Regions from separate parts of the Paenibacillus sp. Soil724D2 genome, predicted to be linked through region 2. Evidence: riboswitches for the same ligand, from Rfam matches in the RefSeq annotation. Region 2 holds a riboswitch; each other region holds the start of a gene.
The links. A riboswitch is a leader RNA that binds a small molecule or an ion and turns the genes downstream of it on or off. The one in region 2 is predicted to bind cyclic di-AMP.

Region 1 (10,316 bases), on a different contig from region 2:
CCGTAACAAAAACATGCGGTCTGCTTTCCTTACCAATGTACGAATGGGGCTTGAAGATAGAATCGGAACGAGCAGCAGAAGCACGATCCACAGATAAGGATAATCTGTCGGAAGACGCTGTAGTATTTTTGCATAATAATAGGAAGAAATGATGACAAGAAACAACACGAGACCGATGAAATTACTACGCGCTGCGTATTGCCAATAGCCCATGGATTCCTTCATATAATGTTCGAATCTTTGCTGCCATAAGGTATGGGTGTTGATGTCCATATTTCTCATAACTAATCCCCTTGTACGAGCTTATAGAAAATGTCGTCTAGTGACGCTCCCGGAAGTTCGGTTTGCCCGCGTAATTCGACTAAATCACCCTGCGCAACCATGCGACCTCGATGAAGGACAACGTAGTTATCGCAATATTTTTCAATGGTTGACAAAATATGCGATGAGATGAGGAATGATGCTCCTTTATGTTTCATTTTGACCATTAATTCTAATAAGGAACGGATCGCTAAAGGGTCAAGGCCGAGAAAGGGTTCATCGATAATATATAACGAGGGTTCGATCAGAAATGCGTTCATAATCATGACTTTCTGTTTCATTCCTTTGGATAAATGGCTGGCGAAGCTGTTCAGCTTGTCCTTCATTTGAAACTGCTCCAAAAGGGAGCTAGATCGAGCCAAATAGTCGTCCTTCGACAAACCGTAGGCCATAGCGGTTAGCTCAAGGTGTTCTCGGATCGTAAGCTCTTCGTAGAGCTCAGGACTTTCGGGTACATAAGCGTAAGTTGCGCGATAGGACAAAGGATTTTCAGCTAAAGTGAGTCCGTTGATTCGAATCGATCCTTTTTGCGGTTGAAGAAGGCCGAGAATGTTTTTGATTGTCGTACTTTTACCCGCACCATTAAGTCCGATGAGTCCCATCATTTCACCTTGACGGATAGAAAAGGTTAGGTCATGAAGAACAGGTTTTTTTGGTAAATATCCCCCGTATAAAGAGTCAACTTGTAGAATGGAGCCCATCTCATTGCCTCCCTGATTAGCAAATTATTGGTATTTATGAATCACTTTCCTATACGATCATTATAAACAAATTTGTAATTTAAGCCTAGTTTAGGGGTGGAAAGTTGAAAAGAGTTAGTATACGTACGTGAAAGTGAGATATAAGTAGATATAAAGCTGTTTTATTGTTCATTTAAGCGAATTTTAGTTGATTTAGCCCTTTTTAGTAGGTGTTAATCCCTTTACAGGTTAAGATTAACAGCGTAATATACTTTTCATAATAACTTAATAACCAATTTGCCATTTTTCCATTCGCTGAGTTCCATTTATGGGAACGGGGGAACCACTGTAAGCTGAAGAAGCATGCTTCTTGAGTGAACAGAGTGAGTAACAGGGGTGAATCTTTGAGTATACTTCGTATGCTCTTAGTAGGGCGACTCTCACGTCCGAATCCGTCAGCTAACCTCGTAAGCGTAAGAGAGGTAACGATTGTCGTGCGTGCTATTTGTGTATTTTATTATACCAACTAAGCCAGCGAGAAGAGTCCTCTTCTTGCTGGCTTTTTGTCTTCATAAAGGGCTATACACATTTCGGACGACTAAAAATTGCCCGGAATTCATATGAATGTTGAATAGGCAAACTGGTGTGGGACGACCAGAAGGCAGCGGTATAGCACCGTACTGCTGATGGCGAACACGTTAAGTTAAACTAAAAAACCTTAGTCGCGTCAAATCTAATCATGCTGTAACCTGGCGGCGAGGCTTTGAAGGAGGACCGAAGAAGTGGGCAGTATCTCTATTAGCGAGACCCATGTAAAACGATCATCCAGCATGTCCTTCGCATTGCGATGGAAGCATGAAAACTTGCGTTTGATTTTAAGTCTAGCCATAATTTCAATCGCAATGACTTTCATGTTTTTGGTGTTGTTGTACGGTACGGCTACCAAGAGCGTATCCGTGGTTGTGAATGGACAAGAAACTGTTGTGCAAACGAAGCAATGGGTCCTGCAACGCCTACTGGATGAACAAGCCATAAAGATTGGTGAACACGATGAAATTTCTACTGCACCAACGACAACAATCAAGGGTGGAGACAAAATTGTCATCGAACATGCCTCACCGATTCAATTGACTGCTGATGGAAAGACCACCACTGTTTACACAACTGCAAGAACGGTAGAAAGTGCATTGCAACGTTTACATATTGCACTTGGGGAGCACGATCGTTTATCTCCCGAACCGACAGCCGCTCTGAGCTCAGGCGATGAAATCAAAATCGTCCGTGTGAAAAAAGAGACGGAGGAAGTAACTGAGCCGATTGCGTTCGATACGGAAAAGAAGAGCGACGCATCGCTGCTCAAAGGCAAAGAGCAAGTCGTCCAAGAAGGTAAAGAGGGCGTACTCTTGAAGAAGAAAGAAAAGACTTTCGAAGATGGTGTTTTAGTCGCGGAAGCAGTTGTGGGTGAAGAAGTACAAACAGAAAGTATTAATAAAGTCGTGTCCGTGGGCACGAAAAACCCTGTTGTTGTTCTCTCGTCTTCATCACCTAGTGTGGATGAGGTTTCGAAGAATGGTGTAACATTTGGGTACAAACAAATCCTGAAGAATGTGAAGTTGACTGCCTATTCGGCAGACGTGGCATCTACAGGTAAATCCGAAGGAACTCCTGGTTTCGGTAAAACCTATACAGGAACTACCGTGACAGAAGGCAGAACAATAGCTGTTGATCCTAAAGTTATCCCCCTAGGATGGTGGGTTTACATCGAGGGCATTGGCTTCCGCCGGGCTGAAGACATTGGCAGCGGTGTGAAAGGTCAAATGATTGATGTCTTCTTTGAAGATCATGGTTATGCCAATAAATTCGGAACGAAGCAAGGGTACACCGTGTATGTGGTAGGACCGAAAAAGCCATCTGAAAATTAACGTGTAAACGTCAGTTTCAGCGGGAAGAATGTCATATATACGTTGCCAAGTAACAACTTGGGCGAAAGAAGAGGGGACCCCTCTTCTTTTTCTGCGTTGAATATGAAAGTATAAGCTCTATACTTTAGCTCAACCTTGACAAACGCGCTCGTCCCAGAAGGACGACGGAGTCGTTTATCCTTGGTACTGGGAAGGGAACTGCTTATGATCAAAGAAGTAATTGTCGTCGAAGGCAAGGACGATACAGCTGCTATTCGCCGAGCGGTAGAGGCGGATACGATTGAAACAGGCGGCTCTGCAATTGGACAAGCCGTACTAAAGCGTATTGCACTTGCGCAGCAGCGAAGAGGCGTTATTATATTCACGGATCCGGACCACGCAGGTGAACGGATTCGGAAGATTGTAGCAGCCAAGGTGCCTGGCTGCAAGCATGCCTTCATTACGCAGGAGCAGGCCGAGTACAAGGGGGATATCGGCGTCGAGAATGCGACGCCTGAAACGATCCGTCAGGCCCTACAGAGCCTTCGCACGGAATATGATGGTGCGGTTTCACAGCTGACCATGGAGGATCTCATGGCCGCAGGTTTGATTGTTCATGCTGAGGCGGCTTCTCGCCGGCTGATTGTGGGTAAAGCATTAGGAATTGGCTATTGCAATGGCAAGCAGTTTTATAAGCGCTGTGCAATGTTTCAAATCTCGCGTGAGGAATTTGAGGCGGCTTTGGAGCATTTGGAAGTTGATAAGTAAAGAGTTGAAAACAATGCGTAAGTATTCACTTGTCACCACGTATTGAGGGTTTACAAAGGCGTTGATTAGAAAACGATAAATATCGTAGAGTCGTTTAGCAACTTTATGAACGTAGATGGACTCCAGTAGTTGCCATTGTTGTAGTTTCTACAACATCGCATTCCAATTGGCTATATCAAAGTTGAAGTGGTAGTTCTTACAATATTTTTGACCCATTTTTGGAAAAAAGTCTGGATTTAGTCCCAAGGGTTATATATATTAAGCAAGATGTAATAGTAAAGACGGAATTTGAGCAGCAATTGTTGCACTTCGAGACTGTTGATTCATTGTGCTCTACTCACAACTGGTAGGTATAACTCCAAAATTAGATTTTAGAGTCATTCAGCTTTTGTAAGGGTAGATGGAGTGGTTGCGAATGTTGTATTTTCTACAACAATTCACACGTACAAAGGCTATTTTCAACTTGAAGTTGTAGTTTGTACAACATTTTGAACCCATTTGGTGCGATATGGCCTGTATAGGACCAAATTGTTGTACATGATACAACAACAAAAGGAGAAAGGCGAGATTTAGGCAACAATTGTTGCACTTTCTACAACATCATTCAACCGCCAATATGGATTTATTTGTCCAGCAACCTCAATTGAGCATAGATGACGAATGATCCCGATTTAAGAATGTAGAGCGAGTGAATTGACAGTCTCCTTCCTGCAACATTATCCAACTGAAAGTATGTATTTATCAGTAAACTCTCATGAGATTATATGACTATGCATACCGAACTTCCAGTAAGATTCCATTGTAGAAATAAATTTCATGAGATTTGGCGCAGGGTTTGAAGGCGCATATGAAAGATAATGAATATGAAATTCAGAACCTATAGATAATGAGGTCTATATCATGAATATACCCAACAATGAAGTGATTGTAACAGCAGATGACGTAGCTACACCGAGTAAAACGAAACAAATTATTAAGAGAAATGGTCTGGTGCTCAAAAAGAGCTTGGGTCAAAACTTTTTGATTGACCAAAATATCCTAAGCAAGATTGTCATGGCTGCTGAGCTCGGGCCAAACAAGGCTGCGCTTGAGATCGGCCCCGGCATTGGGGCGCTCACGCAGCAGCTGGCCAAGCTCGCTGGCCGTGTCTTGGCCGTCGAGATCGATCAGCGTCTGCTGCCCATTCTGGCCGAGACGCTGGAGCCCTATCCCCACGCTACAGTCGTCCATGGGGACATTTTGAAGACCGACCTGCCGGAATTGTTCCGGCAGCACTTCGAGGGCATGGACGGCGTCAGTGTCGTCGCCAACCTGCCCTACTACATCACGACACCGATCATCATGAAGCTTCTCGAAGAGAAGCTTCCCTTGGAGAACATCGTCGTGATGATTCAAAAAGAGGTGGCCGACCGCATGGCGGCTCGCCCGGGCACCAAAGATTACGGCAGCCTCAGCATTGCCGTGCAGTTCCACTGCGAGCCGGAGCTTGTCACAATCGTGCCGCGCACCGTCTTCGTGCCGCAGCCGAACGTCGACTCCGCCGTGATCCGGCTGCGTGTGCGCAAAACCCCGCCGGTCGAGGTGGCGGACGTGGACTTCTTCTTCGCCGTTGTTCAGGCGTCCTTCGTCCAGCGGCGCAAAACCCTTTACAACAACCTAGCAGCGCGGTTCTTCACCAAAGAAAATAAGCCTGAGCTGGAAGCTCTGCTGCTCGGCATTAACATAGAGCCTTCGCGTCGCGGCGAAACGCTCAGTATGGAAGAATTCGCGCGCTTGTCGTCGGCTCTTCTCGCGCACGGCTGCAAATAACCCGCACCAAATGCCTAGTCCCGCCATAGGATACCCCTAGGAGGGGATTGTGCTATGAGGCAAGGAGACTTTGTTACCCGTAAATCCTATGGCGGCGACGTCATGTTTAAGATTGAGCGCATAGAGCAGCTGAAGGCTATCCTGCGCGGTGTGGATTATAGGCTGCTCGCGGATGCGCCTTTAGTGGATTTGACCATTTCAAATCCGACGGATGTCATGGATCATCCGCGATCGAGTTCACCCGAATTTCGGGAGTCGCTCCGGCGTCTGGCGGTATCCCAGTTGCAGCTGCAAGAGAAAAACCAACTCTCAATAAACCATAAACAAAATACCGATAAAAGCTACTTCGAAGTGCCTGGCAAAGTGCTGCACCTTGATGGTGATCCTACTTACTTACGTAAAAGTATGCAAATCTATGGGGAATTGCGTGTGCCTGCCGAGGGGTTTTATATTCCTGAAGCACAAATGGCGGATGCTCTTCACAGGCTGCTTCCACAAATTAAGCCGGACATTGTTGTTATTACCGGTCATGACGGAATACTTAAGCAGCGCAAGGGTGGAGGTCCAAGCAACCTTTCCAGCTATAAGAATTCACAAAACTTCGTAAACGCTGTACAGATCGCCAGACAGTATGAGCGTAATCGGGACTCCATGATTATTGTGGCTGGTGCTTGTCAGTCTCATTTTGAGGCCTTACTGAGGGCTGGAGCTAATTTTGCGAGTTCTCCTGCTCGTATCCTCATTCATGCCTTAGATCCGCTTTGTATCGCGGCTAAACTGTCATATACTTCCGTGAAGGAAACCATTTCCATGCTTGATATCGTTGACTTGACGGTGACAGGCTTAGAAGGATTAGGTGGGGTTGAGACGAGAGGCAGCTATCGCATGGGGGTTCCGGGTATTCAACATACGGAAGATCATGCTTAAATATTCCTATGATACATGTAAAAAACAACATGGACCGACAAAACATAGGGTATACAATATCAACACTTACCTGTCATTCGACTCCTTGGAGAGGGCTGACTGGGTAAGTGTTCTTTTTTTAGTGGAAAAGTGTGAATAATTTGCGAACTTTGGAGACAACCTGTAAGAGGGAGATTTCGAAAATTCAGCAAAAATGCCGTTGACAACAGGAATGTGGTGCTGATATAATATTTGACCTCGTTTGACATGCCTGTCTGAATGGGTTATAATTAACTAGGAAAGAGGTGGTAGTTGACAATGGCAAAAAATGCGCTGTTGGAGATCAAACGCAGTTTGGAGCCCCACGTTGGGCAGAAGATCATGTTAAGAGCGAATGGTGGCCGTCGAAAGACTGTCGAGCGTTCTGGTGTTTTAGAAGAAACCTACCCTTCTGTGTTTATTGTGAAATTAGATCAAGAATCCCACGCCTTTAAACGAGTGTCGTACAGCTACGCCGATATCCTTACTGAATCCGTTGAAGTTACCGTGTGTAATGACGATGGACAGGTTCGTATCACCTACATCCAACATTAGCTTAATGCATTCCTATATGAGCAGACCCAGAGGGTCTGTTTTTGCATTTGAATGGACCTTATCGGGTTGGGCATACTATAGCAAAACTCCAAGGAGGTTCCAATTATGAGTCGCAGAAGAGGGATCATGTCCGAAAGCTTTAAATATGAATTAGCCAAAGATCTAGGGTTTTATGATGTGGTGCAGCGTGAGGGTTGGGAGGGCATCCGAACGAAGGATGCAGGGAACATGGTGAAGCGTGCGATCCAAATTGCTCAGGAACAGCTGGTGAAACAGTATAACCCTGCGGCTTCTACCGTCAACCAGACGCAATCAGCGAACAGTCAGCAAAGTAACATTCAACCTAACTATAGTCAGCCTACCTTCAATCAAACTAACTACAGTCAAACTAACTACAGTCAAACTTCTTCCAATCCGTCTAACTACAATCCGTCGAATTATAATCAGTCCAACTATCAATCTGTATCTTCCCAACAACCCTATTCGCAGCCTCAATCAAGCTTTAATCAGAACGTATACAGTGGAACGCAGCAAACGCAATCTTCCTATACACCTGCTGCCTACACACCGAATACGACCAATGTAAATACCTATAGATCTTCTAATCCAATACAACCTAATGCAGCGGTTTTCAATCAAATAATTACTGGATCGCAGGAAGAAACGCAAGCGGGACAGCGTCCCTTCTACAGCTAAAGCGAATGCTTTAGCTTTTTTTTTGCGCTTTTGTTATAATATTTTAACGGCAAACGAGCAAAAGAAGGTGATCTGATGAAGATTTTTGAAAAAGCACCGGCTAAAATCAATTTATCCCTTGATGTTTTACATAAAAGATCGGACGGTTACCATGAAGTTGAGATGGTCATGACAATGGTAGATCTAGCAGATCGGATCGAAATGCAGGAGCTTTCGCGGGACACCATCATCATTTCCAGTCAGGCGGGTTATATTCCGCTCGATGAGAAGAACTTAGCCTTTCAGGCGGCACGCCTTATCAAAGATCGATACGACGTCAAACAGGGTGTGTACATCCACTTGGACAAGCAGATCCCCGTAGCAGCGGGTCTAGCAGGGGGCAGCAGCGATGCGGCAGCTACACTTAGAGGTTTGAATCGGCTCTGGAACTTAAACATCCCTATGGAAGAGCTGCAGGTGCTTGGAGCGGAGCTTGGCTCGGATGTACCCTTTTGTGTAACGGGAGGGACGGCTGTCGCTAGAGGACGTGGAGAGAAGCTGGAAGCGATCGTTTCGCCGCCTCAGTGCTGGGTCGTACTTGCGAAGCCGCCTATCAATGTGTCCACATCGGAGATTTACGGGAAGCTGAATGCTCGGGAGATTAAGCATCATCCTTCGACGGAAGGTGTGCTAAACGCGATTCGGGAGAAGCGATTCGATCAGCTTTGCGGAAGCCTCGGCAATGTGCTTGAGGAAGTGACGCTGGACCTTTATCCTGAGGTGAGACATCTCAAAGAATGCATGCAGAGGCTTGGTGCGGATGGTGTGTTGATGTCGGGCAGCGGGCCGACGGTATTCGGTCTTGTATCCAAGGAAGCGAAAGTGCCCCGCATTTATAACGGACTGCGTGGATTTTGTAAGGACGTTTACGCAGTGCGGATGTTGACGTAGATGAAGTAGGACGGTTGCAGGGCCCGCGAAGGGCTCTTTTTCATTGAATAGAAGGTGGACTATGATTCCAGCCACTCCATAAACTGTGTCAGATTGATGTTAAGTTGATGTTAATATAATTTTCATGAGAAGCTTGAATAAATACGTATAAAAATGGTATATTTTCATTATAATATTCGGATTTTTGGGGGTAGTGCGATGAAAAAGTTGAAAAGGAGCGCTAGGCTGGTGGAAATGACGCAATATTTGTTATTCCGCCCCCATTCGTTAATCCCTTTAACGACTTTTGCCGAGCGTTACAACTCTGCTAAATCCTCCATTAGTGAAGATTTAGCGATCATCAAGGAAGTATTTGAAGAAGAAGGACTAGGCGAGCTGAATACGCTTGCTGGGGCTGCTGGAGGTGTGAAGTTTTCACCAAAAGTGCCTAAGGAAGTATCACTGAAATTTATACAGAACCTTTGTTTACAACTGCAGCAGCCAGAACGGATTCTTCCAGGCGGTTATTTGTATATGTCAGATATTATGGGGCAGCCCCAATATTTGAATGAAATTGGCAAGACATTTGCATCCGCTTTCGCTGGTCGTGATATTGATGTAATTATGACCGTAGAAACGAAAGGCATTCCACTCGCTTATGCGACGGCAACTTATATGAATCTGCCTGTTGTGATTGTCCGCAGGGACAGTCGTGTGACGGAAGGGTCAGCGGTTAGCATCAACTATGTTTCAGGTTCCAACAAGCGGATCCAGACGATGTCACTCGCTAGGCGTGCTTTGAAAGAAGAGTCAAAGGTGCTTATCATTGATGATTTCATGCATGTTGGAGGTACCATCCACGGTATGATGGATTTGTTAGCGGAATTCAAAGCCTCGGTTCAAGGGGTTGGTGTATTCATGGAGTCTTGTGAGGTTGAAGAGCATTTGGTCGATCACTACGTATCGCTTGCTCGTTTATACGGCGTAGATTCCAAGACGAAACAAATCACGGTAGAGCCAGGCAACTATTTTGACAGTAAAAAAGGAGATTCGTAAAACGATGGAATTTATTTCAACAACAGCAGCACCTGCTGCTATCGGACCTTACTCGCAAGCAGTAAAGCTTGGTAACATTCTCTTTACTTCTGGACAAATTCCACTTGGCTTGGATGGACAGATTGTACAGGGTGGAATCAAGGAACAAGCCCATCAAGTGTTCGCGAATTTGAAGGGAGTGCTTGAAGCAGCAGGTTCATCATTTGATCAAGTTGTGAAAGCGACGGTTTTTTTGAAGGATATGAATCAGTTTGCAGAGCTGAATGAAATTTATGGTTCGTACTTCGGTGACCACAAACCGGCTAGATCTACTGTCGAAGTGGCCAGATTACCCCGCGATGTTTTTGTCGAAATCGAGTTAATTGCTGTGATTTCTGTCGAAATTTAACAGTAACATTAAGATTGTATAAAATTATCGAAAATTTCAAAAAAAGAAGAAGGAATTTGCACGACGATGTGGAATATTACACCCAAGTCTCAGAGATGGAAAAAGGTGGTGAACACAAGTGCAAATTACAGATGTAAGACTCCGCCGGGTCAACTCCGAGGGGAGGATGAAGGCGATTGCTTCCATTACCATTGATAACGAGTTCGTCGTTCATGACATACGTGTCATCGACGGTAATAATGGGATGTTCGTGGCTATGCCAAGCAAACGAACACCGGATGGTGAATT
Region 2 (10,316 bases):
GTAAATGAGGGAGGAATTCGTTGGCCCCACTATACCGGATGGAACATACGGTGAATCCAGAATTTCGCTGATAATTTAGTTATCCTATTATTCAAAGGAGGAGTTCACATTATGTATAACGCAATCGTGATAGGAACAGGTCCTGCAGGATTGACCGCTGCTATTTATTTAGCACGTGCCAATCTGGATCCACTTGTCATTGAAGGCCCCGAACCAGGCGGGCAGTTAACCACCACAACAGAGGTTGAAAACTTTCCAGGGTTCCCGGACGGAATTATGGGACCGGAACTCATGGCTAACATGCGAAAGCAAGCAGAGCGCTTTGGTGCTAGATTTCGTACAGGCTGGGTTAATAGCGTCGATTTATCTATTCGTCCATTTAAGCTGATGCTTTAAGGCAGAGAAGAGCTTATAACCAAAACATTGGTACTTTCGACCGGTGCTTCGGCTAAATATCTGGGTATTCCCGGCGAGAAAGAAAATATTGGGCATGGCGTGAGCACCTGTGCCACTTGTGACGGTTTCTTCTTCCGAGGGAAAAAGATCATCGTTGTAGGCGGTGGCGACTCCGCCATGGAGGAAGCTCATTTCCTTACGAAATTTACTTCCGAAGTACGTGTTGTCAATCGTCGCGAGGTGCTTAGAGCTTCGAAAATTATGCAGGACCGCGCTTGCAATAACAGTAGAATTACGTGGAGCTTGAACAAAACACCGCTTGAGGTAGTAGCAGGCAGCAACGGAGTAAACGGGTTGAAAGTAAGAAATAATACGACGGGTGAGGAAGAAATTATCGAGACGGATGGCATTTTCGTCACAATCGGTCACACGCCGAATACGAAATTCCTAAACGGACAATTGGAACTTGATGAAGTCGGTTATCTAATTGTTAAACCGGGCACTTCCGAAACAAGCATCCCTGGCGTGTTTGCATGTGGAGATGTCAAGGACAACAAATATCGTCAGGCGATTACGGCCGTGGGTAGCGGTGCAATGGCAGCTATCGATGTCGAGAAATTTTTGGAGCATAACGAAAACCATTAATTCACAATATATGGAGAAGGGATCGATAACCATGGAACGTATTCAAACACAACAGCAATTTCAGGAGAAAATCAACGGTGAAGGCTACACAATTATGAAATTCGATGCGACTTGGTGTCATGATTGTAAAAACTTGGAACTGTTTATCGGTGATATTATAAACGAACATTCGGATAAGCAATTCTATGCTGTAGATTCCGAGCAATTCGAAGAGCTTACCGAAAAATATGACGTCAGAGGAATTCCCAGCTTGCTCGTATTTAAGAGTGGGGAGAAATTAGCTCATCTGCACAGCAAATTTGCAAAGACCCCTGCACAAATCCGAGAGTATTTGGATACGATCAATTAATTCGTAACATTAACCCAATATCGAACGTTTTCTTATTTACCAATCCCCACTATTTGAAAGGCGATGAATACGATGTTTCCACTTCGCAATGTGAAACGCAGCTCGACGGATACCGACAAAATCCAGCACTTTCTTAAACAAGCCCAGATTGGATTTCTCGGCCTATCTTCAGAAGATGTTCCTTATGTCATTCCACTCAATTTCTCTTGGCTGAACAACGCCATTTATTTTCATGGGGCGGAAGAAGGAAGAAAAATCACTTATATCAAGCAAAACCCTCGAGCCTGTTTCACCATCAGCGAAAATTACGGAACCATCACGAGCCCGATACCCGCTAAAACGGATACCGCCTTTATGAGTATCATCATCGAAGGCAACTTGGAACGCGTAACCGATTTAGACGAAGCTACGGCCGCCATGCAGGTCATGCTGGACAAATATGTGCCAGGCTATTATGATCGGCCGCTGGGGCGGAGTCATTTGGATCGGTACGTTTCCCCACTAGGTAGTAAAACCGCCATCTTTAAATTAAGCGCGGAGTCCTTGACAGCCAAAGAGAAAGAAGAAATCCCGGATCGCATGTTCTATGAAGGTAGAACAGTTCAGAACGACCGGGCGTAACTCCTCTGTTCAAAGAACCGCCCGAGATAGCCACAACGGTTGTTTCGGGAAAATCAGATTTCGATCGCGGCTCTTTTCGTGCTCGGAACCTTCAACCTTCATCAGGTTGTCGCAAGATTTCTCGTGGCAAAACCGTTTAGAGCGGTTCCGGGATACGCCGTAGTAACTTTATTTCATAAACAATCGAGGAGCGATACTAAATGAAAACAACTATTTTCGAAGAATTGATCAATATTAGAGCACAAACACTGGGAAAATTGGAAGGCCTAACTGAGGAACTCGCGGACCGCATTCCTGCTGGTTTTCGCAATAATATCCGTTGGCACCTTGGTCACATCTATTTCGTTACGGATTACTTGGCGCTATCGCAGCTGAATATCCCGCTTCATCTGCCAGAAGGGTTTACTGATCGGTTCGTTTCCGGAAAGTCGCCATTGGACACGTACCCCGCTTCGCTTCCTAATCCGACATTGCCAGAACTGAAAACCTTGCTGACAGAACAGCTGGATAGAATTCGCAAGCAGTATCCGATGGACCGCTTGAACGAAAATGTAGCTGCGATTAATACGTCCACGGGACTCGCTCTAGTAACTCCAGAGCAATCGCTCCGCTATAACCTATACCATGAAGGATTGCACTTCGGAATCCTTTCCACTTATAAAAGATTATTGTCCCAAGAATAGCAAAAGCGAAAAATAGCCTCAAAATGAGAGGTTCCTGATAAAATTCGTCGGAATAGAAAAAGGTACAATCACTTCCAAAGAAGAAGCGATTGTACCTTTTTTCTATCTATTTTCCATTGATCCGGCTAACCGGCAAAGTAAACTATTGCTGAAAGGCGATGAATAGCCTGTCAATGGTATGCAGCGAAGCCATTTCCGATGGAGCCCATTCGCGCTGATGTGAACAAAAATACATTTAACACGAAATAAGAAAAACAAAAACCCTCGAGGGTAGTTCAGTCAAATAAGGGGCAGCACCAGATCCAGATAACTGGGATAGAATGCAAGCCACCTTCTCATACTAACTATGAGACAATGGAGGTGAACGCTATGCCCAAAAATGACGCCGATCCCAAGTATGACCGTGAAGATAACAAAGCAGATAAGAAAAACAATCAGCAAAATAACGCTAATTTCATGGAAGAAGCTCAAACGCTATCGAGCAACGAGGCACCTGATTACGTCCCAAGTTTAAATGGTATCCCCAAGAATCAAGTTTAAGTAACTGCAGGCTGCTCTTCTCATCCCAATAGGATGGAGAGCAGCCTTTCTAGTTTTTTTCTGGTTGTTCTGCCCTAAATAAAAAAAGCTGATTTCTTGAGAAGTAAATCTCAGAAATCAAGCTTTTTCTTATAAGCTATTTTAATTGGATAGTTTGTAAACTTTAATGGTTTGGATACCAAACTTCTGCAAGGATTTCTTGGATCCTGGGATAAAGATATCAACACGTTTGCCTTTGATTGCACCGCCTGTGTCTGTTGCATAAGCATACATGCCGCCTGCAGGTAGGCCATTGAAATTATAACCTTCTATATAGAGCTTAGATCCAAGAGGAATCACCGAGGGATCAACAGCAACGGTTCCAATACCTAATGGATTCCCCATATAATCAAAAGCTCCGTAGCCGCCATTCTCAGATGGATCTGCTGAATAGGCAGTAGATTGAAACAATTCATAATCTGGCGCATGCTTATTGCCATCTTTACTTAGAATAGCTAATTTGCTGCTAGCGTCCCACTGAACGGGAATATCGGATGCTTTGCTTAAAAAACGAAGAGGAACGTATACGCGTCCATTTTGGAATTCCGCATGTGTGTCCATCTCGACACGGTTGCTATCGATTTCAGCTTCCTTTTGTCCCGATACTAAGGTAATCGAATGTTTGTCGTTATTTAGCGTGACCTTGATCTCATCGCCTTCTCTTTGCCACTTCACGTCATAACCAAGCTTCTCCGTTACGAAACGAATCGGTACTTGGGTAGAATGATTGTCATCTAGAAATGGTTGAGCATCCGGAAATTGAACCAAGTCATCATTGACTTGCACTTTCACGTCCATCTCAGCGGCATGCGCCGTAAATGGGGAAAGAAAGCCTCCTGCCAACACTGTTAAAGACACAGCAAGGCTAGTTAACCCTTTAGTAATTGTATGCAATTGGTAATCCTCCTTCAATGAGCCTTCGAGGTTAGTTGACGGGTTCGGGAAGAAGGTTCTCCCTAGTCTGCTCCTTTGAAGAGCAAATATTCACCCCATGTAAATCGTCCCCCGTACCGGCACTTTGTCTGTGCACCGGACTCGGCTTCAAATAGTTTAGCATTCGAGGCTCGGCGGGACAACGACCAAAATATGGATGGAGGTCTTAGCACGTACTGGACTTAGGTCTAGGTACAAAAACAGTCGCGAGTCCGTTTTGACGTATAGCTGTTTCAGGTACGATAGAAGCATGAAGAACACGTGAAGGGCGGTAAACAGAATGAGTATGGATCGATCAAAAGGGTTGGCACTAGTTTTAATCACGGCAGGTTTACTTATTTGTCTGCATCATTTGGGTGGTCATGTTCATTTAATGGGCTTTTTATTCCCGGCAGCTATGCTTGGATTAGGCTATGTAGGGATTAAGAATGGGAAGAAAATTGGATGGTTTTTCGCCGGCTTGGGCGGCTTGATACTGACTATTAAACTATCGGGCTTCATCGCGATTGCGTTCGCAGCATGTTTAGTGGTGTATGGTATTCATTTATTGAAGAAACGAAATGAATTTTAAATCAACAGTAATGGGGGTGTAACAACATGAGTATATTGGATCGCATTGGAAAGATGGCAGAAGCAGCATGGCATGAAACGGCCGGCAAGCTTGATCACCATGATCGGGGGAGCAGCATGATCGAGAAGCTGGAACAGCGCTATCAGGATGCGCTGCAGCGAACTATTGAACTGCGAAGCCACAGTGTGAACGCAGAGGAGATGGCGCAGCTGCGCGGCGAGCAGGCCGAGCTGGCGATGCGCGCCGGCGATGAAGAGCTCGCGCGGCTAGCGCTGCAAGAGAAGCAGCGCGAGGAAGCCGCTTGCGAGCACTACCGCGCGCAGTACGCGAGCAGCCAGGACGTGTGCCTGGCGCTCGCGGATGAACTGCGCGGGCTGCGTGCGGGGCACGCAGCCGAGGGGGTGCAGCCGCCGAGCGGCGGGCTGCACGAGAAAGAGGCTCGCGATACTTGGCGCGAGCTGGAAGTGACCGGCCGCGAGCTCGGCCGGGAAGCGCTTCAGGGGCTCCGCGAAGCGGGCCGCCTGTCGCAAGAGACGCTGAAGGAAGCCGGCGGCAACCTTCAGCAGGAACTGCGCACGCTGCGCGGCAAGTTCCAGCAAGAGTGGCAGCAGCATCGCTCCAGTGATGATACCGATCCGCGCGGCAAGAAATAGCCGCGTGTTATCCCTCCAGCGCCTGATAAGTAGGCGCTGAGGAGCCCTTGACCTCCATGATTCATACGGAAGCCTTGCCGCGCAAGGATTTGCATCTTGGAGGTCGTCCATTCTTATGGTATGCTAGGAATCTATATGAACTAATTAAAAGTCAGCCAGAGGAGGTGCAGCGATGGGAGAAGAAACTAAAAGCAACCGTAACCGCAATACAGCACTAGTGCTGATTGGAGCCGGTCTTTTTTTGCTTCTAGATCATACGATAGGCTTTTTCCCCATTCTTGCCATTATCCTCATCTTGCTAGGCATTCATCGGGTCCGTTCACGCAAAGAGCGCAAAGGTTATGTACTGATCGGCATAGGGGCAGTGATTTTATTCGGTGATCACATTACTATCGTGTTCTCTATTGTTTTAATTTCGCTAGGTTTGTTTTTCATACGATCTAAGCAAGTACACAAAGACGATACGTACATGCAAAAGCAGAAATTGGTGGATAGCGTCCGTTTAGGCCGTGAGCCTTGGATTTTACGGAACAGTTCAACTTGGTACATTATTGGAGAAACCTACATTGATCTTTCACTTGCGATTTTGGAGCAAAAGGAAACCACGGTCATCCTGCAAGGTGTTGTAGGGGATGTAGATATAAAAGTGCCGGAGGATATCGGTGTCGCTGTGACGGCTTCCATCTCATTTGGGCAGATTCAAGTTGCGAATGAGCGTGAGTCAGGGGTTATGAACAAGCTGATTTGGCAGTCCCCTAACTATGAACTTTGCGATCACCGCGTGAAACTTGTGCTTTCTTACATCGTAGGAGATATCAAGATCAAAGTATTGTGAGAATGTGCGCTTAGGCACGCGTAAAGATCTCGAGGAGGTTCATCACCAATTGGACGGCTATAAACGGCGATTAACGAATATGATATGGCGCAGCATGAGTGAATCGATCATCTTTAGTTTCGTTGTGTTTGGCGCGATCATTTATTTTTTGAATTCACGCAATCTGATAGTGCCCTTTACGAGTTGGCAAGAGGGCGTTAAATTTACATTCATGGCAATTTTGGTAATAGGCGGCATTGGCGCTGTGTATGGCTTCTGGAATAGCAACCGAATTACTCGGAGGCTTGAGCCGATGATGGAAACGATGATTTTGCTCGAAAAAGGGACGTTTGCCCGCGGCGGCTTCCAACACGGTGAAGATGAAATCGGACGCCTAGGGGATCAGTTAGGCCGTATTATGAAAAGGTGGGAAGAGCAGGTTACTTCCCTACAACGCTTATCCAATGATAATGCGGAGCTTGCGGAGAAAGCTAAGCTGTCTGCCGTAATTGAAGAAAGACAGCGATTGGCGCGTGAGCTTCATGATGCGGTGAGCCAGCAATTATTTGCGATATCGATGACGGCAACAGCAGTAGGGCGGACCTTGGATAAAGATTTCGAGAAGGCTAAACGGCAAATTCATCTCATCGAGGAGATGGCTTCTGTTGCCCAATCGGAAATGAGAGCCTTGCTTTTGCATTTAAGACCTATCCACCTGGAAGGAAAACGACTGTCCGAAGGACTTGTCGAGCTTCTGAAGGAGCTTGCGGCTAAAGTGCCCATGGCGATTACTTGGGATATGGACGAGGATATCCGCTTGAATAAGGGGATTGAGGACCATTTGTTCCGTATTGTACAGGAGGCGCTTTCTAATGCTCTGCGTCATTCTAAGGCGAATAAGCTGGAAGTGAAGCTGCTGCATCGTCCTGACGGTGTTCGGCTTGCGATACGCGATGACGGGGTCGGATTTGAATTAGATGCTAAGAAGCTTACATCGTATGGTATAGTGTCCATGAAGGAGCGGGTTAATGAAATTGGCGGCTCTGTGGATATCATTACGGCGCCTGATCGAGGTACGCGTATTGAAATTCGTGTGCCTATACTGGCTACTGAATATTCGGTTGAAAGTTAATCCATTATCATAGATTGCCTGGCAAAAATAGTTTCTATCGAGAGGAGAAGCAAATGGAAGACACGTTGATCAAGGTTTTACTTGTCGATGACCACGAGATGGTCAGGATCGGACTGGCAGCTGTACTAGGGACAGAGGATGGTATTGAAGTGGTCGGTGAAGCCAGTAATGGTCATGATGGCATTCGGCTAGCACAGGAATATCGACCGGATGTCGTGCTCATGGATTTGGTCATGGAAGGCATGGACGGTATCGAAACGACAAGGAAGCTGCTGCAACTTTACCCCGATTGCAAAGTCATTGTGTTGACGAGCTTCTTAGATGATGAGAAAATGTATCCAGTGATTGAAGCAGGGGCTTTCAGCTATTTGCTCAAAACATCACGTGCCTCCGAGATCGCCCAAGCGATCAGAGCGGCGGCTAAAGGGCAGTCCATTCTGGAGTCACAGGTCGCCTCCAAGATCATGAATCGTTTTCGTCAGCCTAAGCCGGCTGCAGAACCGCATGAGGAGTTAACCGATCGTGAAATGGAAGTGCTTCGCTTGATTGCGAAAGGTAAATCCAATCAAGAGCTGGCGGATGATTTGTTTATCGGTGTGAAGACGGTAAAGTTTCACGTCACCAATGTTCTGGCCAAGCTAGGTGTAGAAGATCGAACACAAGCCGCCATCTATGCCTTTAAACATGGTTTGGCTGAATAGCAAATAGTCACAAGGGAGCGATACGAATGAATCTATTAAAGCAAATTTGGAGCTGGTTTGGTTCCATTGCCATTTCGTTTATTTTAGTCGTATTTCTTGGTGTTTTCGTGTTCCAATCCACAAAGGTAATGGGACATTCCATGGATCCGACGCTGCATGACAGTCAACGCGTGTATGTATCAAAGCTTTCTCATACGTTTAAATATGAACCTAACTATGAGGATATTGTTATTATCGACTCCAGAGTCGATCTTAAGAGAACCTTCAAGAACGACTTGTTAGACAGCCCATTGCTCAGTTTATTTACGAGTGGTGATGATAAACATGTCTGGATCAAACGGGTGATTGGTAAGCCGGGAGATCAATTGGAGCTTAAGGACGATAAGATGTACCGCAACGGCGTGCCACTTGATGAGCCTTACATTAACGAGGCAATGAGGGCTAATGGGAACAAGAAATGGACAGTGCCTGTCGATCATATTTTCGTGATGGGAGATAACCGAAATAATAGTATGGATAGCAGAGTGATCGGATACATCCCTCTTGATCATGTATTAGGTAAGAAGCTATTCTAATAAAAGCGACCCTCTGGGTGAGCATGCATGTGCATGGGCTCATTCGAGGGTCGTTTTTTGTTTATATCAGAAAGTATAAAATCAGGGTTGTTTTTTTGAGAAATTGATATAATTTAATAATATGATATGTTGCATAATTAAGACTGTCGATTGATTCAATATGTCTCTCATAACTGGTATTCAAAGCTCTAAAATTTGATTTTAGAGTCATTCTAGCTTTCATGAAGGCAAATGGGCTATAGCGGTTACCAATGTTGTATTTTGTTCAACAATTTGCACCCCTAAAGGCGATTTTGCAACTTGAAGTTGCAGTTTGTACAACATTTTGAGCCCATTTCTTGCAAAATGACCTTTATAGGACTAAATTGTTGTACATGATGCAACAATAGAGGGGAAAAGGCGAGATTTAGGCAGTAATTGTTGCATTTTCTACAACATCAATCTACGGCAAATAGGGATTCTCATTTCGGTCGATCATCTTCGAACGACATCGATAGAGGTTTATCTCGACACGATTCAAGTGTACCTGTGTACCATCCAGAACATTTTTAACAAGATTTATGCAATTCTGAATTGTCACTCACATCTGAATATCAAGCAGCAATCCACTCATCGGTACCGGCAGATAAGCTTGGAGCTGAGATCGATATTGGCCGTAAGGCTTAAGCTGTGAACGAGACATTTGGAACAACGACTCCGATGGCAATTGCTGCAATTGTCCTATCGAATTCGAGAGTGTGGCGGCGAAGTTTGTAATGCTGCCAAGACTTTTTAACGTGGAGCTAGATTGGTTCTTAATTTGATCTTGAAGTTGATCTTCTTTGAGTTCTAAACTTCCGTCATCCAGCTTTGTTATCCCAATCTCTTTCAGAGAATAGGGCTTAGCGGCTTGCTCTAGTCCTATGAGAAGAGAACGATTCAAATACTCTGGAGAATCCCGCAAACTGTCCTGAAATTCATTATATGTATGTACGAATTGACGTATAGGTTCAATGATGGATTCGCTATCGGCTTCTGACGAAAGTGGTGTTGCCTTGTAAGCAATAGCAGAAAGTCGAGACTCCACCAAGGATTGTGCCGATTGTTTAACGTTCTGTGCAGATTGAACAAATTCGGCTACACCTTTCGCGGCAGACTGAGCGTGTTGTTTGTAGGCTAACTCTTCATAAGGCATGTCAAGAGGACGTCGAATGGTACTTGATTTACCTCCAGCAATACCGCTTACCGCGCTTACCCGGTAGTAGTCTTTGTGGGTTTGATAGCTGTTCAAAGCCATGATTGGGGGATATGCATAAATCATGGAGATCACCTCATTTTCGCTTAATCATAGTATAGCATTCGTAAGGGCTGGGGTAAATTGGTACTTGCTTTGTTAGAATAGTTAAAAAAAGCTGCCTAATCAAGCGGAGTCATTTGCAGTCTTGCCAACATAAGATAGCATTATTGCTTCTTGTGGAGGCGGTGCCAAGTGATACGCAAACGAATGGCTTCCATTGACGATCGAGCGATTCATCGATTAGTCGTTGAACAGTTAGTACCCTTTTCTAGACTTTATGACACAGGTACTTCTGTAACATTTTCAGAAATACGGAAGAGACTGAATCAGAACAAAACGTTTGTTACTGCCAAAGGGTATAAACAGCCGTTCGGATTCATCACGATGA
Region 3 (10,316 bases), on a different contig from region 2:
GCCCGGCTGGACCGGTTGGCAGGACTTGGACTCGCCGCCGATTGGGGATGGAGCGAGACCGATCTGACAGAGGCCATACGTCTGGTAAAAGCCGATGGCTCCAATGGGCAGCTCAGCCTAGGCCTGACGCTGCCGGTAGCGAGCATCAATGCCGTCATCGAGAGCAAGGGAAAGGCGAATGAGCCTTATCTGCTGATCACAACCAAGCAGGCTGAGCCCGATACGGAGCCGCCTGTGGCGACCGTGGGCCAGCCGCTCGACGGAGCAGCCCTATCGGCTCAAGCGATCCGGATTCATTGGGAGCCGTACATCGACAATACTGCGGTCAAGGGCTATTGGATTTACCGGAATGAGCTGCCGTTGACGACAGTAGCTTCTGATGTATATGCGTATACTGATCAGCTTCTTACTCCGTCAACGACGTATGCCTATTCGCTCAGGGCGTTTGATGCCAGCGGTAATATCTCGGGGCTGAGCAATATCGTTAGCATCACGACCTGGCAGTCGGGCGGCCCAGAAGGACCGGGAGTTCAGTCTATAAGCTTATCTCATGTTGTTCCATATATGGAAGCGGGCAAATCTGCGCAATTGCAGCTTAGCGGGAAGATGGATGACGGCTCCTCTGCGGATATGAGCGTAGTTACTGTGGCTTATAGCAGCGATAACACGTCCGTAATGACCGTGGACGCGCTCGGACAAGTAACGGCGATCAAGCCGGGCAGCGCGAAGATTACGGTGACCGCGAGCATTGGATCCACGTTCAAGACGGCGTCCCTCACATTGACGGTCTTTGAAACGATTGCACCTGTCTCTACAGCTACGGTGTCGCCTGCACAACCGGATGGACAAAATGGCTGGTATGCACTGCCTGTAACGGTCAGTTTGTCGGCCACAGATAACTTGTCGGGAGTAGCATCAACCGAATACAGCCTGGATGGCGGGAGCACATGGCAGCAGTATACAACCCCGTTAACCTTCGAACAAGACGGGCAATATAACCTGAGCTACCGTTCTACAGATCTTTCGGGTAATGTGGAAGCTCAGCAGACAGTTACTTTCCATGTTGACAGGACAGTGCCGACCGCTGCGGCAGCTTACAGCAGCACAGCACCCACCTCGGACAGTGTGTTCGCGATCATTACGCCGAGCGAACCTGTAACGATCACGAACAACGGGGGTTCGAGCAGCTATACGTTCAACTTTAACGGCAGCTTCACATTCGAATTTATCGATGCCGCGGGCCATCATGGCACTGCGACGGCTACCGTAACGAATATCGTATACAGAAGTACGGGGGTACCTGGGAAGCCAGTGCTCTCGGACGACAATTGGTACGATACAGGAATTCTTGATGGAAATTACAAGGTTACAATGAATATGTGGTGGGGCAATAACGGTAAAATCTATAAGCTCTATGAGGATAACTTATTAATCGAGACACAAATCCTCACGGACAACTCGCCGAGTGCCCAAACGACCGCAACGTCCGTTACCTACAAAAAGAATGGCACTTACCGTTATTATACGGAACTCGTCAATGCATTCGGTACAACGAGAAGTGATGTGTTAACATTGAACGTCACGCAAGCAGCGCCGGCCAAAACGGTCCTATCCCATGATAACTGGGATGGGGATGGAAATTTCAGCATCAATATGAACATGTGGTGGGGCACGAACGGCACCACATATCGTCTATATGAGAACGGCGTTCTTATCAATACGCAAACATTCACCGATTATACGCCACAAGCGCAATCTGCAGCTACGATGATCCATAATAAACCGATTGGCACGTACGAGTATCGATGCGAGCTTGTTAATTATGCAGGAACAACATCCAGCGATAGGGTTATTGTTCAAGTAAGCAAATGATAGTCTGAGAATGAAACAATGCGCCACCCCTGTTCATTTTCTATGAATAATGGTGGCGCTCGTTTTGATCGATACTTTTTTCATGTTTTAATTCTGCATGCTTGAGGTTCTGTTCAGCTTCCGAAATCTATATAGTAGGCTTGAAATGAGGTTCATGCGAAGGTTTTGAACAAGCTCACCGTAATTTCAGTTGACATTGATTATTATTATCACTAATATCAATTGTAGTGATATATGCGATGGCGGGGAGAGATCGAACATGAAAACGATTAAATACTGCTGTAGAAATGAAAAATTCGGATCCAAACAAATATATAAGTCCTTGAAAAACGAATATCCGGACCTGAAGCAGAAGAAGAAAGACTGCTTAGGCAATTGCAAGCATTGTAAGAAAGAATGTATCGCCATGATCGGTAAAAAGGAACTGTTGTGTGCAGCTTCGCCTGACTTACTTTATGCTCAGATCAAACAAATTATTGCTGAATCTAGAGCAGAAAGCGTGATGGTTTGAACTTAACCCTTCTTAAATTGCTTCTTCCGTTTGTATTTGTATGCGGAGTTCTGGTAATCTTGTATGTATGGGGAATACGCAAGAGATAACCATACAGAAAGGGTGTGTGCATCTATGTTAAACGATACACTTACAGAAGCGCTCAATGAGCAGATGAACTATGAGTTTTACTCCGCGCACGTCTACTTGGCTATTGCTGGTTATTGTGCTGCGGAAAGCTTAGATGGCTTTTCAAACTTTTTTATTGTACAAGCTGAGGAAGAGAAATTCCATGCGATGAAAATTTTCAAATTCATAAATGATCGTGGGAAAAAGGTTAGCTTTGCCGGTATGGATACGCCTGTGAATGAGTACAAATCGATCCTAGATGCTTTTGAACATGCTTATCAACATGAGCAAGAAGTAACAAGACGTATTTATCATCTATCAGATTTGGCATTGAACGATAGAGAGCATGCGACTATGCAGTTCTTGAAATGGTTCATTGATGAGCAGGTAGAGGAAGAAGCAATGTTCGACAGCATTATTAATAAATTGAAACGCATTGATAAAGACAGTAACGCCTTCTACATGTTGGATGCTGAATTTGCTCAACGTTCGTTCACGCCACCAGCAGCGGTATAATTACATACGACTTTTATGAGGATGAGACTTACCTGTTTCGCGAAATTTGGCGAAGGGTAAGTTTTTTTATGTCTACTGACATGCAGTATAAAAGCTATTACACAGCACCCACGAAACCGCAATTGATCGAATTTGAGCCTATCTGGTATGTCACGATTCAAGGTCAAGGGGATCCGGACGGCATAGCCTTCTCAAATGCCACTGAAGCACTTTACACGCTTTCCTACAGCATCAAGGGGATTTATAAGAAAGAGGAAAAAGACTTTACTATGGCCAAGCTGGAAGGCTTATGGTGGGTGGATGGGGATAGAAAAGCCCTGGATGTACCAAGGGAAGAATGGCACTGGAAGCTGTTGATCCGAATGCCAGATTATGTGAGGGCAGAGAGTGTAGAAGAGGTCCGTTCTATTGCAGTGACAAAGAAAAAGGAGCTAACCGTTATCTCGGATATCAATTATGAAACCCTGCATGAGGGAGCTTGTGTACAAATGCTTCATATGGGGCCCTATGCAGCAGAACCGGAATCTTTGAAACAAATCGAGCATTTCTTAACTGAACATAGACGGAAGATCCGCGGCCTCCATCATGAGATTTATTTATCAGACCCGAGGAAGGTAGAGCCTTCGAAAATGAAGACGATTTTACGATATCCTGTTCAATCAGTAGAAGTGGTGACCGGGTGATTTTTGCGGTAAAATAAAAGAAAATGTCGATATTCACAGGGGGAGGGACGGCAGATGCAGACTCGTTATTTGGCGGAGGCGGTAAAAGCCTTTGGCATACTTGTCATCTTGTTCGGGTTTATGTATCCAGCCTCTGCTGTCCAAGCCTCATGGTTGGATCGGGTGAAAGACATCTATCAATTGCCAGAGAATGTGGAACAAATTCAGAAGGACTATGAGGCAACAAAGCAGCAATTAGAGGATCAGAAAGATAAGCTTTCTGAAGCCATGCGGCATTCGCAAGAAACTGAGGAACGGCTTCTTGGGCAAAACGAAACGCTTAAAAAGGAAAATGAACAATTGCAAGAACGCTTAAAGGCCATGGAACAAGTAGCCCTAGATAAAGAAAAGCGAAATCGGAAATTAACCTATATGGCTGTGACGGCTGTTTCGCTAGTTGTTTTTTATTTTGTGCTGGGCCGTGTGTTTCGATTCATTGTCTGGCGGAGGCAGAAGCGCAGAATGAGATAGATGTAGTCTACGAGGAGGTCGGTGTGTATGGAGGTATCTTTCGAGGAAGTAAGCTCACACGCAAAGATAGCCACGTTGCGCATCGAACAGAGGGAGTCTGTTCATGTGCTGCATCCGAACCAAATTGTCGCTTTTCAAGGAAAGTCTGAGCAGAGAGAAGATTCTTTCATGAAGCTGCCGAGTATGTATAGGAAGAAGCGTTTTGTCCAGTCACGGCTGCATGGTCCCGCCAATGTCATGCTAGGGCTGCCTGAAGGATACAGCATGGCTGTTATACCTATAGGAGCGGACGATGATCTTCTGTATGAATTCCGACATGTTTTGTTTTACACAGAGGGAGTCAGCTACACTTCTCATCTGCAAAATGTTAAGAATACATTGATTACGCAGGATCTTGTGAAAATGCAGTTTAAAGGTCCAGGCAAACTAGGACTTCTGACTGCAGGACCGATTTACCAAATGGCATTGGATGCTAAGCAGCCCTTGTATGTCGATACAAGCTGTCTTGTTGCCTATCCGCGGAATGCTCAGCTGCGTCTGTGTGTTTACGGCAATACGCTTGCCAGTCAACATATGAATTATCATTGGGAAATGACGGGGCAAGGTCATGTTCTCATGCAGCCTTGTAAGCCAGATCGCAAATTAGATGAGCATATGAAAAATGATAGTCTATTGCGTCGTATTGCCAAAGAAGTACTGCCGTTTGGCGGTATTTTTATCAAATAAAAAAAGGAAAGAAAAAACATTTGCATTTGTCTTCGATTCCTGATATATTATTCCTTGTCGCCTCGGAGAAACGTTAGCGAGAATGACAAGCAATTATACGATGCGGAAGTGGCTCAGCGGTAGAGCATCGCCTTGCCAAGGCGAGGGTCGCGGGTTCGATCCCCGTCTTCCGCTCCAACTAATTTGCGCCCTTAGCTCAGCTGGATAGAGTATTTGACTACGAATCAAAAGGTCGGGAGTTCGAATCTCTCAGGGCGCGCCATTTTCATAATACGCATCGGGACGTAGCTCAGCTTGGTAGAGCACCTGCTTTGGGAGCAGGGGGTCGCATGTTCAAATCGTGTCGTCCCGACCATCAATCCCTTTTAATATGCGGGCGTAGTTTAATGGTAGAACTTCAGCCTTCCAAGCTGATCGCGCGGGTTCGATTCCCGCCGCCCGCTTRACAGAAWAAGATCACCTTCGGGTGYTCTTTTTCGTTTGAACGGGYAAGGAAGAGAAGCCGTATGGGRTCGACCGTCCGTGAAGYCATCATCGAATATACCCAAGTAGGACGCGCGTCCAAATATACCYCTAGRCGCTTCCGTAGGAAGCATTTRAAATAAGTATTTGGAGTATTCCCGCCGCCCGCTTCATAGTAAGTGAAAAGATCACCTTCGGGTGGTCTTTTTCTGTAGATAAGAAAGTATAAGTTTTTTTATACTTTAGCTTCGAAATCTACCTTGACGAACGCGCTCGTCTCAGGAGGACGACGGAGTCGTTTTTCCTTGTTTGGGGTAAACAAAGGGAATCCACTCTATTTAACACCGATGGATTCGCTTTTTGGTTTAGGGTGAAGGGGGCAGCTGGATTAGTATGCCTGTATAAGGGATTTTTCTTGCTTATAAGTAGGGAAGTAGTTGTACTTCGTGCAACAATTTCCTTGGTTTCCTACTCTCCTAGCTAGAGATGTTGTATCCTGTACAACAATTTAGCCTTAATTCGTTCTAAAAGGCCACTTTTGGTCTAAATTGTTGCATTTTTTACAACACGCGTAGAGAAAACGCTTGATTCGATTGAGTAATGTTGTGCGTAGTACAACTTTAGTTGTTTGTCCGGATAGGAGGGATTCCGCAGGGGTTCGACCGTCCATGAAGGTATCGAAGGACTTACCCGAGAAGGATGATCGTCCTGTCGGTGAAGATTTAAGGATAAGCCGATACCAGCCCAAGCCTGTGATTCTGACAACTGATCTTCGTAAGGAGCCAGTCACTTTATTACACTAGAGATCCAATCACGATCGGATCTGGTTCTAATGTGAGCGAAAGAGGAATCATTCAATTCGTCGGGCTTTTTGGAGCATCATATTTTCTGTGACTACAAGCGAAATCAAAAGCATAATAACTTCTCAATAGTGATAATATCAATATCATCGCATTGAAGCGGACGTGGATCGATATCGAAATAGACATGTCTCAAGCCATAATCGCATATGCATGAAATCGAAGCTTGAACGTTGGTGTTCAGGCTTCTACTTTGTGCTGGAAAAAACACTTGTCAAAACTAACTATATTAGTTAATATACTAATTAAATTAGCATGTGGAAAGGGATGGTGCTCGACATGTCATTTATTGTATTTATGCTCTTATTTACAGTGTTATGCGGATGGCTGGAAAGTCTTGTTCTCAGTCGCTCGAAAAGGGAGGGAATGTAAATGTTTGCTGGACATTTTGGGCTTGCTGCAGCAGTGAAAGCAAGAACACCGGAGGTGCCGATCTGGGCGCTCATGCTTAGTACTCAGCTGCTTGATGTTGTATTCGTCCCTTTATATCTTTCTGGTGTTGAAACGATCGATACAAGCATCGGTACGGGATATGGGGAAGGGATTATTCATGCTGACTATACACACTCATTAGTTGGGGCGCTGCTCATTGCTATCTTATCAGGACTATTGGCTTGGAAGTTGTGGGGCAAAAGAGGAGGCGCAGCTATAGGAGGGCTTACCTTCAGTCACTGGATACTTGATCTTCTCGTTCATCGTACAGATATGCCATTCTTACCGGGGAATGCTGGAGGACTTCCATTAGTAGGATTTAGTCTGTGGCAGTGGCCGTGGGTGAGCGCTGCTCTTGAGATTATTCTCGTGGTTGCAGGTTCTATCCTTTACTTCCACACACTTCGTAATACCGCTAAACTGTCAAAACAAATGACAACAGACGGAAACTTAATTTGGCGTACACGTCTTGCGGGAGGTGTCATGGCCGTTCTATTGATTGCCTCGTTTATTTCAGATTTTGCTTTGCATTTATAACTCTATGGAAACTATTACCACTATGCAAAAGTTGAAAGTAATAGTTCAACTATGCTAGTCTAACATAGACAAAAAATGCCGAATCTCGGAGCAGCAAAAGCTCCGGTACGGGGGACTTCTTTAATTTGGGGTGAATGAATGCTCGGCTGTTTTACTAAACTGAGCACGCTAGGGAAACCTCTTCCCGAACCCGTCAACTAACCTCGGAGGCTTCAAGGAGGCAAGGTTTTTGAAATTTTTCACAAAAAGCTTTATTTGCTCATGCGCACTTGTTGGTGCGGCAGTATCCATTTTGTCCGCTCCCTCGGTTCAAGCAGCATCAGGTTCATCTTCATCCACTGTAAAAGTCCAGGTCAATGATGAGTTGGTTCAGTTCCCAGAAGTACAGCCATTTATTGACAACGCAGGAACGCTGCAAGTCCCTTTGCGAGTACTGTCTGAGAAATTGGGTTATCAAGTAGGCTGGGCGAAGCAAGAAAGCGAAATAGTGGTCACGTTGAAGAGCAAGCAGCAGACGATTCAACTTACAACCGACGAGAAGCAAGCGATCGTTAACAGTAAGAAGATTAGTCTGGAAAGCAGTCCGACGCTTTATCAAGGTAATACGTATGTACCCTTGCGTTTCATTACTGAAACATTCGGTTCTCCGATTGAGTGGAATGAAGCGAATCGTATCGCGATTGTGAATGTCGATGGCAAGTCGCACAAGCCAGCCTGGATTGCACCGCCACCAGCACCAGCTCCAAAGGTAGCAGCGGTAGCTATACCTTCCACGTCTGATCAAATCGTGCAAACAGCAAATACGTTCATGGGCACGCCATACGTTTGGGGAGGCACAACACCCAGAGGGTTTGATTGTTCCGGATTTGTGCGCTATTTGTACGAAGCTAAAGGCATTGATCTACCCAGAACTTCGGTTCAAATGTACGATCAAGCTGGAACCAGGGTTACAGACTTGAAGGTTGGAGATCTTGTGTTTTTTGCAGCAGGCAGTGTAAATCATGTTGGTATTTATCTGGGGAATGATCAATTCATTTCAGCGACAACGTCTAGAGGTGTAACGATAGATAGTCTCGCCAGTTCATACTGGGGATCCAGATATGTGGGAGCCAAAAGAGTTCTGTAAGTAAGCCATGTGGTGAAAAAGGATTAAATCATCGGGCATTTGTTTTCTATGAATCTTTCGAATGAAAGCATAGAAGGCAAATGTTCTTTTTTTACGCGAAATATTGCGATTTTTATCGAAATTTTATGGTTTTTAGCCTATAATGAAGAAATGTTTGGAAGAAAGCAGGTGACACGAACGGCATGCAATTAAGTGTCTGGAAAAGTTGGTTTTATAAAAAAAGACATTCGAATAAAGCAAATAGCATGTATATCGTGGAACAAGGTCCTGCCATACCAGAAGAGATTCGGGGAGTCATTGATCGATTTTTTCTTACGTATAATCATTTCAAAGGGGCAAGAAGCCTACAGACGGATACGTTTATAAAAGAGGTCTTTTACGCAACGAAACAGGATCCGAAGGATCAAAGGACAATTGAAGAGATGGAAGCCTATATTCAGCAGAAAAATGTGCATCGTTTGCGATTGAAATCCTTTGTTGTAGATGAGTATCTTCGTATAGGCGAAAAGGTTTGCATGATTGGTGTGACGAGGGAATTCAGTAATAATCAAAGAAATCGCGTGCTTTATTTTCTAACAAAAGAGGATCAGTCATGGCGCTTTCATCATATCGCAAGGTCTCACCATGGGACTGTTCTAGATAAGTTTGAAGTGAATGAGCAAACGGGGTTCGTGGTTGGAAATGAAAAAGCCGCTCTCCTCTTTCTGACACACTCCGGGTCTGCCGATGCATCCACCTATATTTTGGGTGATTATGTGCATGTGGAAGGTTATTTGGAAGTGGAGCCGGAGGTGAGCAGCCAACTGTATTACCGTATCGTACGAATGAATCGTGTGCACTAAAAGCGAAGTGAAACTCGGTAAAGCCGTGGATCCCATTGGACCTGTCCGCCTAAGGATTCAATAATGGCTCGTAAAGGCATATAAATATGACCTTCTAGTATGGTAGGTGCTTCAGGGAGTACGACGGATTGCCCATTCACAGTCATCACGGAATGATCCGGCCGAAGCTCAAGATTAGTAGAACCCTGATGAACAGTTAATGTACGGGTTGTCCCATTCCATTCAAATTTGGCACCGATTCTTTCTAGAATGCCCCGAAAGGGTACCATACTTGTTTCTTGCAATAAATACCCACGGAACTCATGTACGAATTGTCCATTTACTTCTAATTGGATTTGCGGATGATCTAGACGTTCCACGACAAGTGCATTGCTCAGCGCCCGACCCGGACTTCGCAGCATGGAGCCGTTCGCATACAGAGATGAACTTGCACCTCCGTCCATATTCATCGCATCCGTTAAACCTAGCTTTAGAAGAACTTGCGCCATATCCGCCATCGTAGCTGCGGAGAGCGTCCCCATGACGAACTGATGGGAAGCGTCTAGCCCAATGAAACTGCGTACGTTCGCACTCGTTGTGATTTTGGGATCAGTAAAGCCATCCCGTTCGAAGTCCAAATCAACAGCGCCATTGGTAAGCAGATGCGGTCCGGCTCCAATAGCAGCATCAACCGCTGTAAGTATTGAGCTTTCTCCGGTATCTTGATTATGGAGAGATGAAGACAGCTTCACCGTATCGCCAATATGGATATTAGGCAGCACATAGGTCTTATTGTTGGCACTATTTCCAAGTAGAAATACCTGCCCATCTTCGGGAATATCGACACTCTGTGGCGTAACGGCAGTAACTTTGCCCTCGCGGAGGACAACTTTGGTTGAGTTAGGAAAATCGATGGTCGGTCTAAAAGCGCGGGTGTACCAGACGACTTGATCATTGGCGGAATCACCGTAATATTTGTTCACACCCCAAGCAGTGAATGTGTAGGCTTTGCTCTGATGAGTAACGCTTATTTGGTGCTCCGTTTGGATTCGCCCAAAGCTGGCTGTTTTGTCGGCATGAAGGAGAAAGGCAGGATTAATGCCGGAATGCATGATTTCGCCGGAGCCAATCAGCAAACCATTCGGATAGCGC

Region 1: another riboswitch for cyclic di-AMP. It lies ahead of ASG85_RS20855 (3D domain-containing protein); the one in region 2 lies ahead of ASG85_RS39755 (stalk domain-containing protein).
Region 3: another riboswitch for cyclic di-AMP. It lies ahead of ASG85_RS35225 (NlpC/P60 family protein); the one in region 2 lies ahead of ASG85_RS39755 (stalk domain-containing protein).

Annotation. Positions count from the first base shown of each region.
Region 1 is NZ_LMRY01000024.1:12,680-22,995, forward strand. It holds gene ASG85_RS20845 (ABC transporter permease) at 1-282, opposite strand, end outside; gene ASG85_RS20850 (ABC transporter ATP-binding protein) at 285-1,022, opposite strand; cyclic di-AMP (ydaO/yuaA leader) riboswitch at 1,305-1,490, shown strand; gene ASG85_RS20855 (3D domain-containing protein) at 1,784-2,923, shown strand; gene rnmV (ribonuclease M5) at 3,128-3,670, shown strand; gene rsmA (16S rRNA (adenine(1518)-N(6)/adenine(1519)-N(6))-dimethyltransferase RsmA) at 4,571-5,479, shown strand; gene yabG (sporulation peptidase YabG) at 5,534-6,406, shown strand; gene veg (biofilm formation stimulator Veg) at 6,704-6,979, shown strand; partial or broken gene ASG85_RS20880 (small, acid-soluble spore protein, alpha/beta type) at 7,085-7,255, shown strand; gene ispE (4-(cytidine 5'-diphospho)-2-C-methyl-D-erythritol kinase) at 7,751-8,605, shown strand; gene purR (pur operon repressor) at 8,804-9,640, shown strand; gene ASG85_RS20895 (RidA family protein) at 9,645-10,028, shown strand; gene spoVG (septation regulator SpoVG) at 10,147-10,316, shown strand, end outside.
Region 2 is NZ_LMRY01000023.1:289,835-300,150, reverse strand. It holds partial or broken gene trxB (thioredoxin-disulfide reductase) at 112-1,041, shown strand; gene ASG85_RS20600 (thioredoxin family protein) at 1,073-1,390, shown strand; gene ASG85_RS20595 (pyridoxamine 5'-phosphate oxidase family protein) at 1,463-2,011, shown strand; gene ASG85_RS20590 (DinB family protein) at 2,212-2,694, shown strand; gene ASG85_RS38755 (hypothetical protein) at 3,064-3,234, shown strand; gene ASG85_RS39755 (stalk domain-containing protein) at 3,376-4,167, opposite strand; cyclic di-AMP (ydaO/yuaA leader) riboswitch at 4,172-4,324, opposite strand; gene ASG85_RS20580 (hypothetical protein) at 4,487-4,777, shown strand; gene ASG85_RS20575 (PspA/IM30 family protein) at 4,804-5,430, shown strand; gene liaF (cell wall-active antibiotics response protein LiaF) at 5,603-6,265, shown strand; gene ASG85_RS20565 (sensor histidine kinase) at 6,315-7,376, shown strand; gene ASG85_RS20560 (response regulator) at 7,430-8,077, shown strand; gene lepB (signal peptidase I) at 8,104-8,652, shown strand; gene ASG85_RS20550 (hypothetical protein) at 9,233-9,952, opposite strand; gene ASG85_RS20545 (GNAT family N-acetyltransferase) at 10,121-10,316, shown strand, end outside.
Region 3 is NZ_LMRY01000059.1:365,911-376,226, reverse strand. It holds gene ASG85_RS35280 (DNRLRE domain-containing protein) at 1-1,872, shown strand, start outside; gene ASG85_RS35275 (DUF1450 domain-containing protein) at 2,132-2,383, shown strand; gene ASG85_RS35270 (ferritin) at 2,498-3,007, shown strand; gene ASG85_RS35265 (GyrI-like domain-containing protein) at 3,076-3,690, shown strand; gene ASG85_RS35260 (hypothetical protein) at 3,745-4,200, shown strand; gene ASG85_RS35255 (AIM24 family protein) at 4,228-4,926, shown strand; tRNA gene ASG85_RS35250 (tRNA-Gly) at 5,029-5,103, shown strand; tRNA gene ASG85_RS35245 (tRNA-Arg) at 5,112-5,188, shown strand; tRNA gene ASG85_RS35240 (tRNA-Pro) at 5,205-5,281, shown strand; tRNA gene ASG85_RS35235 (tRNA-Gly) at 5,299-5,369, shown strand; gene ASG85_RS39685 (hypothetical protein) at 6,057-6,191, shown strand; gene ASG85_RS35230 (hypothetical protein) at 6,621-7,217, shown strand; cyclic di-AMP (ydaO/yuaA leader) riboswitch at 7,284-7,444, shown strand; gene ASG85_RS35225 (NlpC/P60 family protein) at 7,447-8,343, shown strand; gene ASG85_RS35220 (hypothetical protein) at 8,526-9,185, shown strand; gene ASG85_RS35215 (stalk domain-containing protein) at 9,182-10,316, opposite strand, start outside.